DNA from 3 places in the Caballeronia eucalypticola genome. Region 3 is predicted to be linked to each of the others. Evidence: predicted binding sites of a transcription regulator. Region 3 holds the regulator's gene; each other region holds the start of a gene.
The links. Region 3 encodes LexA, which represses DNA repair genes until DNA is damaged. Its sites were predicted from a motif close to ACTGTATNNNNATACAGT; they were not measured.
Positions count from the first base shown of each region.

Region 1: the regulator LexA is predicted to act here: its motif matches at 1,555-1,572, upstream of ACMX25_RS07510 (ATP-dependent helicase).
Region 2: the regulator LexA is predicted to act here: its motif matches at 2,621-2,638, upstream of dinB (DNA polymerase IV).

Region 1 covers NZ_JBLKRU010000004.1:233,507-238,634, reverse strand. The annotation lists gene ACMX25_RS07510 (ATP-dependent helicase) at 1-1,523, opposite strand, end outside; gene ACMX25_RS07505 (hypothetical protein) at 1,676-1,942, opposite strand; gene ACMX25_RS07500 (hypothetical protein) at 2,004-2,399, opposite strand; gene ACMX25_RS07495 (RNA-binding S4 domain-containing protein) at 2,767-2,988, shown strand; gene ACMX25_RS07490 (MATE family efflux transporter) at 3,380-4,804, shown strand.
Region 2 covers NZ_JBLKRU010000005.1:231,375-236,502, forward strand. The annotation lists gene ACMX25_RS08935 (VC0807 family protein) at 1-621, opposite strand, end outside; gene ACMX25_RS08940 (alpha-ketoglutarate-dependent dioxygenase AlkB family protein) at 739-1,335, opposite strand; gene dinB (DNA polymerase IV) at 1,372-2,529, opposite strand; gene ACMX25_RS08950 (LysR substrate-binding domain-containing protein) at 2,754-3,185, opposite strand; gene ACMX25_RS08955 (YciI family protein) at 3,184-3,489, shown strand; gene ACMX25_RS08960 (NIPSNAP family protein) at 3,573-4,181, shown strand; gene ACMX25_RS08965 (YybH family protein) at 4,449-4,925, opposite strand.
Region 3 covers NZ_JBLKRU010000003.1:175,444-180,571, forward strand. The annotation lists gene ACMX25_RS05155 (ABC transporter permease) at 1-188, opposite strand, end outside; gene nodI (nodulation factor ABC transporter ATP-binding protein NodI) at 192-1,169, opposite strand; gene ACMX25_RS05165 (universal stress protein) at 1,571-2,077, shown strand; gene ACMX25_RS05170 (DUF2939 domain-containing protein) at 2,161-2,802, opposite strand; gene ACMX25_RS05175 (hypothetical protein) at 2,960-3,346, opposite strand; gene lexA (transcriptional repressor LexA) at 3,509-4,165, opposite strand; gene ACMX25_RS05185 (sulfate ABC transporter substrate-binding protein) at 4,459-5,128, shown strand, end outside.

The DNA.
Region 1 (5,128 bases), on a different contig from region 3:
CTTTCGCGCGCGCAAATTTTCGACATCAGCGCCACAAGCGCCGGCCAGTCTTCGCTCGCGCGCAACGGCGCGGCGAATGCGGCTAACGCAGCCGGCGTGTCGGAGCGCTCGGCGACCTGATCGAGCACACGCCCGGCAATAGCCGGCCCCACGCCCGGCAGCAATTGCAGCACGCGAAACCCGGCTACGCGATCACGCGGGTTCTCACCCCAGCGCAAGACCGCGAGCACGTCCTTCACGTGAACGGAATCGAGAAACTTCAGCCCGCCGAACTTCACGAACGGAATGTTGCGCCGCGTGAGTTCGATTTCGAGCGCGGCGCTGTGATGCGCGGCGCGAAACAGCACCGCTTGCTGCTTGAGCGTCATGCCGCCTTCACGCGCCTCCAGCACCTGTTCGACGATATAACGCGCCTGATCGGCTTCATCGGCTACGGAGACGAGACGCGGCCGTTGCGCCGATGCCTTGTCGGTCCACAAGTTCTTCGTATATCGCTCGGCCGCGAGTCCGATCACCGCATTCGATGCCGCCAGAATGGGCTGCGTCGAGCGGTAATTGCGCTCGAGCGTCACGCATTTCGCGGGCGGATTGAAGTGATTCGGGAAGTCGAGGATATTGCGCACCGTCGCGCCGCGAAACGAATAGATGGACTGGGCGTCGTCGCCGACTACGGTGAGGCCGCGGCCATCGGGTTTCATCGATAGCAGGATGGACGCCTGCAGCTTGTTCGTGTCCTGGTATTCATCGACGAGCACGTGGTCGAAACGGCTGGAAAGATCCGCGGCAATGGACGGCTCGGCGGCGAGATGCGACCAGTAGAGCAGCAAGTCGTCATAGTCGAGCACGCTTTGCTGCTGCTTCGCGTGAACGTACGCCGCGAACAAGCGGCGCAGGTCGTCTTCCCATTCGCGGCACCACGGAAAGGCCTGATCGAGCACGGTGGCAAGCGATACGCCGGTATTGACCACGCGCGAATAGATGGCGAAGCAGGTGGATTTGGCCGGGAAGCGCTTTTCTTTCGCCGATAACCCCAGTTCGTGCCGCACGAGGTTCATCAGGTCGGCGGAATCCTCGCGGTCGTTGATGGTGAACGACGGCGATAACCCCACGAGATCCGCATAATCGCGCAACAACCGCGCGCCCACGCTATGGAAGGTTCCAGACCATGTGAGGCCCTGCGCGATCACGCTGCGATTACCCAACGCATTCACGGCGATGCGCGTCACGCGCCGCGTCATCTCACTGGCTGCGCGCCGCGAAAACGTCAGCAATAGGATTCTGTGCGGGTCCGCGCCCTTCACCAGCAAATGCGCCACGCGATGCGCCAGCGTATTCGTCTTGCCCGATCCCGCCCCGGCGATGACCAGCAGCGCGCCGGCCGGATCGCGGGCGTTCAACGTGTGCGTGCCGTACTCGACCGCCTCACGCTGCGCGTCGTTCAATTTGGTCAGGTACGACGCAACATCTTCCTGCGCCTGCTTGGGCGCGAGATCGTCGTCGGTGGCGGAGTTAAGCGTGAGCACGTCGCATGGACTTTAAAAACGGGTGACGCACACTGTATATCCATACAACTCTTCGACGCAAGCAACTGATGCGGCAGGCTTTTGGCCCTATAAAAAAGAGATGGCCCGGTGCGTTCACACGCGCCGGGCCATCGTCCATTCCTTGCGTCGAATCAATCCGCTTTCTTCGCGTTTTTCAGGTTTGCATCGGCGGCGGCTTCATTCGCCTTCGATTGCGATTCCGTCTTTTTCTTGTCGGCCTTGGCCTGCGCCAGATTTGCGTCTTTATCGGCGGCGGCTTGCTTCTTCGCTGCTTTCTTGTCAGCGTGCGTGGGTTCCGCTGTGCTTTCCGTCTGCGCCTGCGCGACCGACATCGTGGCGGCCGTCGCGAACGCTCCCGCGAGCAATGCGGCGATCAAGCGCTTCGTGGTCGTTGTCATGAATCCTCCTTGCTAGCGGCCCCGCTTGAAGGGGCCGCGCTGTATTCATCGAACTGGAAACTTAGTGCTGCAGGTTCGTGTTCTGCGGACCATCCGGCAAGGCAGACTTCAGATCGTCGTTGGCGGTCTGGTTATCGGCCTTCTTGTTGATCTTGGCGTTGCGCACTTGCTCCTTGTATTGCGCCTTCGCTTCCTTGTTCGTCGCCTTCAGGTCCTGCTTCGATGCCTTCTTCGACGCCTTGTACTCGGCGCTAGCCTGCGCGCTGGCATTGCGTTTCACGACCAGCGGATCGGTCGGCGCCGGTGCGACGATATTCTGCGGCGGCGGCGCGGTTTGCGCGGACGGTGCGGCCATCTGGCCGGCATCGGCAGGCTGCGCGGTCTGCGCGAACGCGGATGCGGACACACCCATGGCGACAAAAGCGGTACCCAACAGCATTTTTTTGGCTTGCAACATATTCATTTCCTCGCTGGCAGTTTTTATTCCGGGTGATCGATTGCTTCCATTGCAACCGGCTGCGGCATCCAGGCGATGGGCGTTATATGCTCAAACACCGCGCCTGGCGCAATACGCCGCCAATACCCGTCTACACTTCAGATGACCAATACAAACGCTAAAAATGCGCATCGATCACTGCGACTGACCCGGCGCCGGACGGTGGAGTTCGCTAAAACGTGTCATTGTTACCGAAGGTTTCACTTCCTGACAGTCGGCAAACATCCGAACGCCCGATTTCCGGCAGTCTGAGCTGTAGACGCACGTGGCGTGCCCGGCTGGTTTATGATGGGCGCCCTTTCCGCCCCAACCTTGCGAAGATTGCCCCATGCCGCGCCTCGAATTCACGCTCACAGGCGACTACGTCGAACTGCACAACCTGCTCAAGCTGATGGGCCTCGCCGATAGCGGCGGCTCGGCGAAAGTACGCGTCGCCGAGGGCGAAGTGAAGGTCAACGGCAAGATCGAGTTGCGCAAGACGTGCAAGATCCGCGCGGGCCAGACGGTGGTCATCGACGACACCACGATCAAGGTTCTCAAGCCGAAATAAGCCGCGTGTGGATCAGCACGAGGATCGCCGCGAGCGCGATCCGAATCACGATAAATACCGCGTCGTGATCGACATAATCGCCATCAAGCAATAAGCTAGTCGGCTTTCGTTCCCTTTCGCCGCTTTCAGCTTGTTGACAGTTGAACCTTGGGTTGAAGCCATACTTTCAATCTCACGTGCTTCAAGACCGAGGTTCAAGACCGGGATTCACAGCTGGAATTCGAAGCCGGATTTCAAAGCCGAAATTCAAAGCGGAGCTTCAGCCCGATTAACCAATCAGGCCGAAGCGCGGCCGGAACGAGCGGGCGATGCAAGACCGGAAACGGCCTGTATCGCCCGTTGCCGTTTTTGCATGGTTTTGCCGTGCATCAAAGCATCCAGATAACCCGTCATGCCATCCAGAATGATCCGCGCGAACGCGCCGCCAAGCCTTTCCCGCCATGCCGTCGATACCGCCAGGCTCGCCGCGCCCCTCGCCATTTCGCAACTGTCGCAAATGGCGATGGGCGTCACCGACACCATCCTGCTCGGCTCGCTCGGTCCCGACTCTCTCGCGGCCGGCGGCCTGGGCGCGAACCTCTTCTTCGTGGTCGTGGTGCTGCTGCAGGGCGTGCTGACGTCGGTGAGCGTGTCCGTTTCGCATGCGCGTGGCGCGAACAACGATCACCTCGTGCCGAATATCTACTGGACGGGGCTGGTGCTGTCGCTGCTGCTGGCAATCCCCGCCTTCACGCTGCTGAGCTTTGCCGAGCCGATCCTGCTCGCGTTCCACGAACCCGCCATGCTCGCCAGGAACGTCGGCGAATACTGCGCGATCCTGCGTTGGGGTGCGCCGGGCAGCCTGCTCGGGATCGGCATGATGCGCGCGTTCCTGCCGGCTATCGGGGCGGCGAAGCGGCTGCTGTGGGTATCGATTGGCGGCGTGTTCGTAAACGCGTTCCTCAACTACGGCCTGATCCACGGCGCCTACGGCCTGCCCCGGCTCGGTTTTCTCGGCTCGGCAGTCGCCACCACCATCACGGTCTGGACGACGGCGCTGGTGCTGATCGCGTTCCTGCATTTGCGGGCGCGTTACCGGCACTTCGTGGTCGCGTCGCGTCCACGCCTGCCGCTGATGGGCGAACTGTTCGGCATCGGCTGGCCTGTCGCAATCACCTATGGCGTCGAATCCACGCTGTTCCTGGCTACCGGGATGACCGTCGGCACGCTTGGCGAAGCGCCGCTTGCCGCGCACCAGATCGCGCTGAACGTGGCGTCTGTGGCGTTCATGGTGCCGCTGGCTATCGGTCAGGCGGCGAACGTGCGCGTCGGCTACTGGATCGGCGCGGGCCAGCCGCTGGCGGCACGCCATGCCGGCTTCGTGGCGATTGCACTGGGCGTCGCGTTCATGGCGATGTCGGGTTGCGTGCTGGTGCTGGCGCCGCACGCGATTGTCGGGCTGTATCTCCATCTCGACGATCCTAAGAACGCGCAGACCGTCGCGCTGGCGGCCTCGCTGTTGGGTGTGGCCGCCGTGTTCCAGATCGTCGATGGCATGCAGACGGTTGCGTCGGGCGTGCTGCGCGGGTTGAAGGACACGCGCGTGCCCATGCTCGCGGCGGCGCTCGGTTATTGGGGCATCGGTTTTCCGACCGGTTACATGCTGGCGTTTCACTTCAACGGCGGCACGAAGGGGTTGTGGTGGGGGCTGGCTGCGGGACTCGCAAGCGTCGCGGTGCTGATGACCCTTCGCTTCGACCGCATGAGCCGGCGTCTGGTCTCGCGCGGCGAGGTTGAACCCGGCAAATCCGGGCAGACGCCACGGCAATCGGCTTGAGGCAGTGACTGAAGATCCGCGATTGCCGCTGCATAAGTTAAGCAGACATTGTTGGTTGGAATTGAAGCGGCGCGCAGATACGATCAAGCCGTCTCCTCGAGACTCATCCAGTAGCAGGGGTATTAGGCCCGCTTCGTCGAAGCGGGCTTTTTTTCGTCTGCGCGCGGCTGATTAGCCGCTGATTACACAATTCCTCGCGATAGAAAAGCCCGCTTCATTCATCCGCTGCGGTCCGCCAGCAAAACGATAAGAAAAGACGCCAACAACTGCCTCGTCCCTACGCATTCCCGCCCCGCCACCCGCTCCACTTTTTCGCAAATCGAC
Region 2 (5,128 bases), on a different contig from region 3:
CAAGGCCGGCGGACTCGTTCGCTTCATGCGCCTTCTTTCAAGGAAGGTCCATAGCGTCAATCCACCGTATGCTGCATATCGCAGAATGGTGGAAGCGACAGTAATCCACGTCGCGTCTTCCCAGCCGATATCAAGCACCAGCCGCACGGCATTCTCGGCCGTCAGCCCCAATCCCCATACCAGCGTCATCTTTTGAATGACCGCTACGAGATCGGGATTGTCACGCCACCATTGTTCGAACTGAGCCGTTCCTCCGTCCTGTTCGCGGGCGACGGTCGATCGTCCGAGATAGAACACGAGTGGCCTTGGAAACGCGAGTGAGATCAAAAACGCGATGCCGATCAAACCCGAGATGACAGGCTCTTCAAAAAGCCGCGCATGAGCGTTGTCGATAAAAGATGAAACCGCCAGCGACAATAAAGTACCGACCAGTACGATCGCGCTGAGCGCATCGAAGTGATGAAAGCGCAGAAGGTCCCATGTCATCCACGCTATCAGCGGCAGCGTGGACGCAGCCAATGCTCCCGAGTGGCCCCACTGCGGATACGCAAGGTGATAGGCGAGCCACGGGAAGAGTACGTTGATGCAGATCGCCGATAAATATCGGACCCGGTTGTTCATATGAATCGGCTGAGTGCTGACGCGGCCAGATCGTTAGACAAACAAAAATACCACGGCCCGTTTCACGCGTTGCTGGCGTAACCCTTAAGGGTTGAAACAAGAAATGCTGCTAACTGCTTAGCGCTGCTTGAGCGTTGAAGCATCAAAGCATCTGAATGCAAGGCTGATGCGCGGCCCATCGACGCCGCTCATCTTCGGTATGCCGTGATTATGCGTGAATTGCGAGGCGTAGCTCATGAGGAGCACGCTGCCCGCGTGCAGGTCCACATTGAGCGTGCGGCCCTTGCCCGACTTCGCGCGGATTGTCATGCGTCGGGTCGCCCCCAGCGAAAGGATTGCTATAGGCGCTTTCTGCACGAGCCCTTGGGTCTTGTCGTTATGAGGCGCGACGCTGTCGTTGCCATCGCGATACAGATTCAAACCGACGCTATTAAACTGCGCGCCGGCAATCGCGCGCACTTGCACGGCTGCCTCCATCAGCGGTTCCGGCAAGTCCGGTGCGTCCAGCGAGAAATGCGCCATCAGCCGCGGGACATCGACCTCGCGGTCGTACATCAAGCGACGCTGATTGCCCCACGTCACATGGTCAAGCGTCTGCTCAAACCACGCGCGTGAGATCGCCTGCGGGATCACGCCGGGCAGGTAACGAATCCCGCTTTCGGCGTCTTCCACAAGGTCGAGCGGTACGGCATCGAACAGATCGTTTTGAAACACGTCGATTCCTTTGCTGGCTATTCCTTGCTCTATTGATCAGTCCGCCGCGAACGGCAATTCGCCCTGAACGGATTGCGGCTCGGCGACATAGGACCCCGCCGGCAGTAACGCCGTCACGCGTACACCGAGCAAACGCAGGCGCCGGTCCAGCGGCACGCGCTTCAGGCACTCGGTTGCAGCGCGACGGATCTCCGTTGCATCGGCTGTTGGAAACGGGACCGTCAGGTCACGCGTGACCGTGCTGAAGTCGTTGTAACGCAGCTTGATGCCGACCGTGCGTCCCTCGTACCCTTTGCGACGCAGGTCGTCGGCCACGCGCGTACAGAGGTCGGTGAACGCCGCCGACAGCTCCGCGCGATCGTGGCGTGCATGCAGGTCGCGCTCGAAGGTGGTTTCGCGGCTCATCGACTTCGGCTCGGAGCTGACCACCACCGGCCGTTCGTCGAAACCTTGGGCTACTTCCATGAGCCATGCCGAGTAAGTCCGGCCAAAGCGGGCCTGCAGTATCTCGGGGTCCGCGCGTGCCAGATCACCGACAGTTTCGATGCCGATAGCCGCGAGTTTTTCATTCGCCTTCGGCCCAATGCCGTTCACCTTGCGTACGGGCAGCGGCCAGATTCGCAACGGGATGTCAGCGGGGGTGAGGATGGTCAGGCCGTCGGGTTTATCGAGTTCCGAGCCAATCTTCGCCAGCAGTTTGTTCGGCGCGACGCTGATCGAACACGACAGGGCGGTCGCGTCGCGCACGGCCTGCTTGATGCGTGCTGCGGTCTCGGCGGGATCCCCCGGCAGGTCCGTCAAGTCGATGTAGATTTCATCGATACCGCGGTTCTCGATCTGCGTGGTGAACGTGGCCACGGCCTCCTTGAAAAGACGCGAGTAGTGCCGATACGAATCGAAGTCGGTGGGCAGCAGGATGGCGTCCGGCGCGAGTACGGCGGCTTTCATCATGCCCATGGCGGAAAACACGCCGAACGCGCGCGCTTCGTAGGTCGAAGTGGTGACAACGCCACGGCCCGTGTAATCGCGCAGCCGCTTGAAGCGGCGGGTGCCGTCGGGCAGTTCTTCTGGCGTGGCGTTCCTGCCGCCGCCGATCACGACGGGTTGACCGCGAAGCTCGGGATAGCGCAGGAGTTCAACGGACGCATAAAAAGCGTCCATGTCCAGATGCGCGATGTGCCGCGTGGCTGTCACCGGAGCGCTCCGGGATGGGAGCGGTTCAACGCCGAAGACGCGCGAGGACCGGGAATGCTGATGTTTCCATTGGGATCGGACATGATCAATAGCTGTATGGATGTACAGTATTTTACATCAAAAGTTCGGGGAGCAATACCTTAGCTAAACCCGCTCAAGATCACGCGAGACGCGTACAGAAGCGTCGCACGGCAGGCCACTTGAAGTCTCGATCCTCATCTAACTCAAGACTTCTCCTGTCCCTCTCCCAACGTTTCCATGACGTGGTCAACAAAACAGCGCAGTTTGAGTGTCATTTGACGGTCGGCAGCGTAGAGCAGATGGATCGGTCGGAAAGGGCCTTCGTATTCCGAGAGTATCTGAATCAAGTGGCCCGACGCGAGGTCCTCGGCAACAGCATGTTCATAGCCGAGCAAGACGCCAAAGCCGTCGCGCGCTGCACGGTGCAGGGCGCTCCAATCGTTCATTCGCAAGCGCCCCTTCACAGGCACCTTTGTCACCCGGCCATTACGCTGGAATTGCCAGGTCCGGCTGAGTTCCGAGGCCCAAGGAGCAAAACTCAGGCATTCGTGACGAGCCAGATCAGCGGGTTGTCGCGGTACGCCATGTTTGCGCAGGTAATCCGGCGATGCGCAGGCCAATTTCATAGTTCGCATGGAACATCCGGAAGGAGCGCTGTGGAACAAGCACGTTCTTCCGCACATCGATTATTTGAAAACGCTGGTCGAACAATGCCGTTTGCTGGCGTCAGGTCCCGTCAGAGGCGCCCCGCTGCGGGCGGGTTTCCTGGTGATGCGGGCAGATAACCGCGGGGAGATACAAAGCATGATCGACGACGACCCGTTCGCACAGAAGGGTGTTATCAGCGCGCTGACCATCGAGGAATGGGACCCTCTCTTTGGCCTGCTTGCCGACTATTCGTCCAAACAGTCGCCGGCCGATTTGGCCGAGGCGCGGTAGTTCGTCCTTACTCTCCCCACCCGACACCCGCATTGACCAGTCGTTGGGCGGGATTTTATTCAGTTCAATCATTGGAGCCTGCCATGCAATACGAACTCACTACGCTTGCGTGCGCGCCGCTTACGGAGGGGGCTGTGGCCGCTGCGGCGCACGACTGGATAGCGCAAGGCGCCGGCCGATTACTGGGCGCATGGCGTACCGAGATCGGCGAGCTTTTCCAGGTCAAACTGCTGCGCCAGTTCGACACCGCAGATGCGCTTGAGGAAGAGCGCAGTCGCGCGCTCATGGATCCAGCACCGTTCGGAATCTCGGACCCGGCGATACGAATAAACATGGAACGCCATGCGCGGTTCCCCTTCTTACCGGAGGTCGAGCCCGCGATGTTCGGAAGCTTCTACGAGTTCAGAACCTATTTCCTGAAGCCCGGCGGTCTCGCGCCAACCCTAAACGGTTGGCGCGATGCCATCGCGCCTGCGGGCGATTACACGAGACATCTGGTCGTCAACATGTACGCGTTGGACGGGCCACCGCGCATCACACATATCTGGGGATTTTCCAGCCTGGAAGAGCGCGCTGCGCTGCGCACACGCCATTACGCCGACGGCCTCTGGCCGCCGAAGGGCGCTCCTCAGCAAATCGCGAAAGCGACATCAACGATTTGCATACCGGAACCTTACTCGCCGTTGCGATGAAGATCGGCAAGGCTCATGAGGTCATTAAAAGCGGGAAGCTATTGGAAACGCGGTGGTTGTTTTCGACGCTTAGGAATTGAAGTCGTGAGGGGATGCATGGCGATCTTTGACGACTGCACGGGGGCGGCAAGATTTATTCGAGTTTCCCGTCATCCGACGCTTTTAGGGGCGCGGATTCGGGATACGCGAATGACCGCAATTGTCTGGTCTTAAGTTATCGAGGAACGCTGAACTCAGGAACAGGTCTTCGCCGCAGCTAGCGGTCGCTTACTCAAGCACTTTGTTCGGCGTGGCGCTGAACGAGATGAACCGGGCAATGGACCACTTACCATCAGGCTGGCGCTTGAAAATGTCCATCCCCGCTTCCGTACTCACGCTCGACTCGCCACCCTTCTGCGCAGTCAGCGTCCAGAACAGCCGGACGACGGCGATATCGCCGGAAACGATGATCTCGCGAACATCAGGACTGTCGTAATGGAGTTGCCACCCAGGTTTCGCCAACACAGCACTGAGCTTCCTGCAGATCGCGTCTCGGCTGCCATCGAGCGCGTCAGGAACGGTCGAAACCAGATCAGGGGCGAACAGGTCACAGACTCCTGCTGCATCACGAGCGTTAAACGCCATCGTCCAACGCTGCAGCCGTTCCAAAATGGCGGCCTTGTCTGAATCCACGTCTGCGTGAGCCGGAGTCACCACGCTGACGCTGCTTAACACAACGGCAATCGCCAGCAGCCATCGGATCATGGGAGGTCTCCAATCAATCGGGGTTGCTGCCATTTTATAGGGATCGACAATGCGCGATATTGAGTGCGGGCGGCCAGCATTCGGTTACGGGACGGCGGCCACCATGATCACCCAGCCGTTCGAATGTCCGCTCCATCGTGAAAGCGGACCTGCCGGGCGCTGACTCGCGGTCCTGTAATCGCTAGCCGTGACGCCCACGAGAG
Region 3 (5,128 bases):
ATCGCCAGTTTTTTCCAGACGAGATAATTTCGCCGCCAGACCGACATCCAGTTCGATGCGTTCGCAGGCATTGCGCTCAGGAACGGCTCACGATGAGGCTTGCGTTGCGACGTCCCGGCCGCGCGGGGGATACGCGCAGTGGGAGACGCAGTGGATTCGGCAGTGTTCACATTCGGTTCGCTCGACATCGATCAGTCCACCATCTCGCGCCCGGTCAGGCGCAAAAACACATCTTCAAGATTCGCCGGCCGGTGTAGATAACGCACGCCAGGCCGTCCCTTGACGCGTTGATGCACGGGCGCGGGGTCATCGACATAACAAAACAGCGTTTCACCGCTGATCTCCATGCGGCTGACGAACGGCAGGAGTTCGTCGCGAAGCGCTTGCGGATCGGAACCGTAGATCTCGATCACATCGCAGCCTATAACCCTCTGGATCAGATCGTCGGGTTTGCCTTCGGCCACTTTGCGGCCTTCCTCGATCACGCACAGCCGGTCGCAAAGCCGTTCGGCTTCCTCCATGAAATGCGTGGTGAGAAGGATCGTCTTGCCGCGTGCGAGCAGCGAACGTAGCCGCTCCCAGATCAGATGCCGCGCTTGGGGATCGAGTCCAGTGGTCGGTTCGTCCATGATCAGCACGTCGGGATCGTTGACCAGTGCGCGCGCCAGTGTCAGCCGCCGCTTCATTCCGCCCGATAACTCCCCGACCCGCGCATTCGCCTTGCTTTCCAGCCGCGCAAATTCGAGCAGCGAAGGCACCACGGCTTCAATTTCGTTGCCACTCATGCCGAAATAGCGGCCGAACACGAGCAGGTTTTCGCGAACGGTGAAGTCCGGATCGAGGTTATCGAATTGCGGCACGACGCCCACGCGGCGACGGGCGTAACGAGCACGCGAGGGGATGGGTTCATCGACTAGATGGATCGTGCCCGCATCCGGCGCGGTCAGGCCGAGCAGCATCTTGAGCGTGGTCGTCTTGCCCGCGCCGTTAGGACCCAGCAGGCCGAAGCACTCGCCAGGCTGGACGTGAAAAGACAGGCCATTGACGACGGTCTTGTCACCGTAATGCTTTTCGACGTCGACAAACTCGATCGCCGGGCCGGCCGGCTTTGCCGGCGGCCGGGTGGTGTCGCTGGGAAAGTCTTTAGGAAACACTGCTGCATCTGACATGCGCAAACTCAGGTGTTGGGTCTGATTTAGGTCCGAAGACAAGCTAACTAGTTTAATCGATTGCACCAACGAGGCGCGTCCCTCTGTCTGACCTGCACAGCAAGGGCGCACGGAGGTTGTTTTTCGGCTGCAGAGCCCTTTCGCGACGCTCCAATTAATTGCCGGGAAGCCCACCCAGCAAGGGATTCGCGGACCTGGCACGCTGTCCGCTTGGCGTTTCGCGGACGACTGGACCGCATTAGCGTTTTCCATCGTTGCCACCGTTTCAACGACGCACCATGATGAAGGCAACGCGGCCCGGGCTTTTGTCGCCCGCCCGGTCCACGGGGCAGAACTTGCAACACTTGACGACCGTCTTTTCGATGCCCTTTGCTGCCCTCGTTGCAGCGCGGAGAACCACCATGGCGAGCTACCGAAAAATCCTGCTGTGTTACGACGGCTCCCGCGAAGGGCGTAAGGCGTTACGTGACGGCGCGAATCTGGCGCTCGACCTGAAAGCCGAAACGCACGTGCTTGCCGTTGTCGACATGCGTTCCAGCATCGCCCAAAGCGCAGGCCTTCTCACCGATATGGCGTGCGGCCGTTTTGAGGACGCCGCCCGGGACATCCTGCGCGAAGGCGTGGAATGGCTGACCGAGCGGGGCGTGCCGGCGCAGGGCCACTTTGCGTTTGGGCATCCTATCGATGAAATTGCCGGGCTCGCTCAGAGCTTGCAGGTGGATTTGGTCGTGGTGGGGCATCGGTGCCGCACGGGCCTTGCGCGCTGGTGGATGGGCTCGGGCAACACGCCGCTGATGGATCGGGTGTCTTGCAGCATTTTAGTGGCGGTGTCGCCGACGGGTACATCCGCCGAACAGGAGGACGCTGCGCACGCGGCGAAGCCCGTGAAGGCCGAGGTGAGTGCCTGATAAGTAGATGGCTAAGCGGGTCCCGCTGGCCGCCCGCAGCAACCGGATAGCGTTCGGTTGCTGCGGTGAATCTGCTGGCTCGCCTAACTGTCGTTCAGTTCCACGGCGACCAGTTTCCAAGAGAACAACCCGTATCGCCGAAGAATGGCTGAATAGCGTGCTTCGCCGGTGCCATGCTGGTAATTCACCGCGAAAGTATTAAAACTTCGATACCCCGCCGTGGTTTGAGGCGGCGGTTTCGGTGCGGATGGCGCAGCGGCGGCAGGCGCCGGTTGAGCGGGCGCGAGCGGCGGCGCTTGCGCGGCTTCCGGAGACGCAACTACAGCGCCATTGGCCTCCGCCGGAACCGGCGGTTTCTCGCCAGGATCACCTCTTGGCGGTATGCCATTGAGAATAGCCGCCACGCCGTCGGGCGTTGCATACGAATCGACCAGTGGGCCGACTAGCGCCGCGCCAATCATGGCGCCGATTATCGCTAACGGATTGCCGCTTTTCTGTATATCGATTCTTCGGGTCAGCAGCTGCCCGACCTGGTCCTTCAGGCTTTCACGTAGCAACGGAAAGTCGACGTACTGATTCACGGTCTGAACGTCACGGGCGTCGGCGGCACGTTTTAGCCGATCGAGGGCAATATAGGGCGACGCATAAATCACACCGAGAACCGCCACAACAATAACAACCAACAACGCAATAACAACGGACTTGCTGGTACGGGACAAAGGCATACGCGTGGGGACCTTTTGGCTGATGAGGTAGACGCGGCTCGAAATGCAAGAGTTGTGGCCAAACGAAAGGCCTAACGAGAGACCTTGGACGACTCAACCATTGAATGGACCGCACCGGCGCCAGAACTATCCCCGCGAATTCACCGCGCCTTAAATATCAGGCGAACAATCCATCTTCAACGCCTGCGCGTTCCTCGTCGATGCAGCGGTCGATCATGCGCGATACCGCTTCGATATTGCCCACCATGATGACCCGCGACTCACCGCGATAAACCCGCACGGGTGCACGTTGCTCGGACTGCGTATGCACCGATGTACTCAACGATACCCGGGCGAACGCCGGTTGCCGCGATGGCAAGACTGGCAATTCGATGAAGAGATCAGGCGTGTCAGCAGGTTTTTGTGTCTTGCAGGAAATCAGCGAGCGCAGATGCCGCAAACGGCCAAATTCCCGGAATTGGCGAAACGAAAGGGGTGCGCGTGCTGCCGGCGCAAACGATGCGGATAAAAAAGAAGCAGAAAACAACCGGGCGAATCGTTCCATGATGTTTCTCCGATAACCGATGACAACCGATGAGAATAGGGCGCGCGCCGGTTCCTCGCGAATGCGATGTCCGTCACGCTTTATGGGGCTGGAATTCAAGCGCAGCGCGGCTGGGGAGAAGATCCACCGCCGCCCTGCAAATCAGAAATCAACAATCAGAAATCAAAGCTCGCCGGAGCGGATCAACCCGACCGCAATACCTTCCAGCGCAAAGTCGTCACTGCCTGATGCAACGAAGATATTCTCGTAATCAGGATTTTCAGCGATCAGTTCAACGCCATCTGGACGACGTTTCCAGCGTTTCACCGTGACGTCGTCGCCGAGTCGTGCCACGACGATCTGCCCGTCCTTCGCCTCGTTTTTCTTCTGTACGGCGAGCAGATCACCGTCGAAGATGCCTGCGTCGCGCATGGAAAGACCGCGTACCTTCAACAGATAGTCCGGCTTGCTGGAGAACAGTGCCGGGTCACAGGCGTAATGCTGGGAGATATGTTCCTGCGCAAGGATCGGGCTACCGGCCGCCACGCGCCCGACCAGCGGCAACGACAATTGCATGATGCTGGCGTGCGGCAACGTGAACTGGTGAGGGCCGTCGTCAAGACTGCCATTAGTCAGCAAACGAATGCCGCGCGATGAACCCGCAGCCAGCTCGATCACCCCTTTACGCGCCAGCGCCCGAAGATGCTCTTCGGCGGAGTTAGCCGAGCTAAAACCGAGTTCAGCCGCGATCTCGGCGCGCGTGGGCGGAAACCCCGTACGTTCGATAGCGCGCTGGATCAGTTCGAAAACCTCTTGCTGTCGCGCAGTCAGTTTGCTCATTTTGGTCACGTGCATTTGCCCCTTTATGGCCGGTCGTCCACTGTATGGATGAACAGATGCCTGTAGTTTTATACAGTATTCGGCGCTTTTCAAGCTTTACTTTAAGTTCGACGTCGTCAGAACCACACAGAGGCCCCAAACACGGTGCTCCAGCGGCTCTTTGATGGCCGCAACGCCGCTTCCAGTCTTCATTAGCACTTTTTGATCTAAAAGAATGAATAACAATTATTTTTAATAATGAAAGCCCGTCGATAGACTCGGCTGCTCAAACACATAAGACGGGGAGCGGGGCAATGCTGAGTCGGAATTCGGGGTGGGGCGCACGGGCAAGGAAGCTGGTTGCCACGACGGTGATCGGGGCCGCGTCGGCGACCGGGATGATCGTGGGAACGATCTCGCTGGCGCACGCCGACACGTCGTTCCTTAACGTGTCGTATGACCCGACGCGTGAGCTGTACCAGGACTTCAATCAGGCTTTCGGCAAGAAATGGAAGGCTGAAACCGGAGAAACCGTCACGTTCAAGCAGTCGCACGGCGGCTCAGGCGGTCAGGCGCGCTCGGTTCTCGACGGTTTGCAGGCCGATGTAGTGACTCTGGCGCTGGCCTATGACATCGATGCGCTCGCGGGCAAGGGGCTCGTGGCGCAAGACTGGCAGAAGCGCTTGCCGGACAACGCGTCGCCGTACACATCGACAATCGTGTTTCTCGTGCGCAAGAGCAACCCGAAGCAGATCAAGGACTGGCCGGACTTGCTCAAGCCGGGCGTGTCTATCGTGACGCCGAATCCGAAGACATCCGGTGGCGCGCGCTGGAACTATCTCGCGGCATGGGCGTACGCAGAACATCTGCCGGGTGGCAACGCGACGACCGCCAAGGAATTCGTGACCAAGCTTTATAAGAATGCCGGCGTGCTGGATTCGGGCGCGCGGGGTGCGACCACCAGTTTCGTGCAGCGCGGGCAGG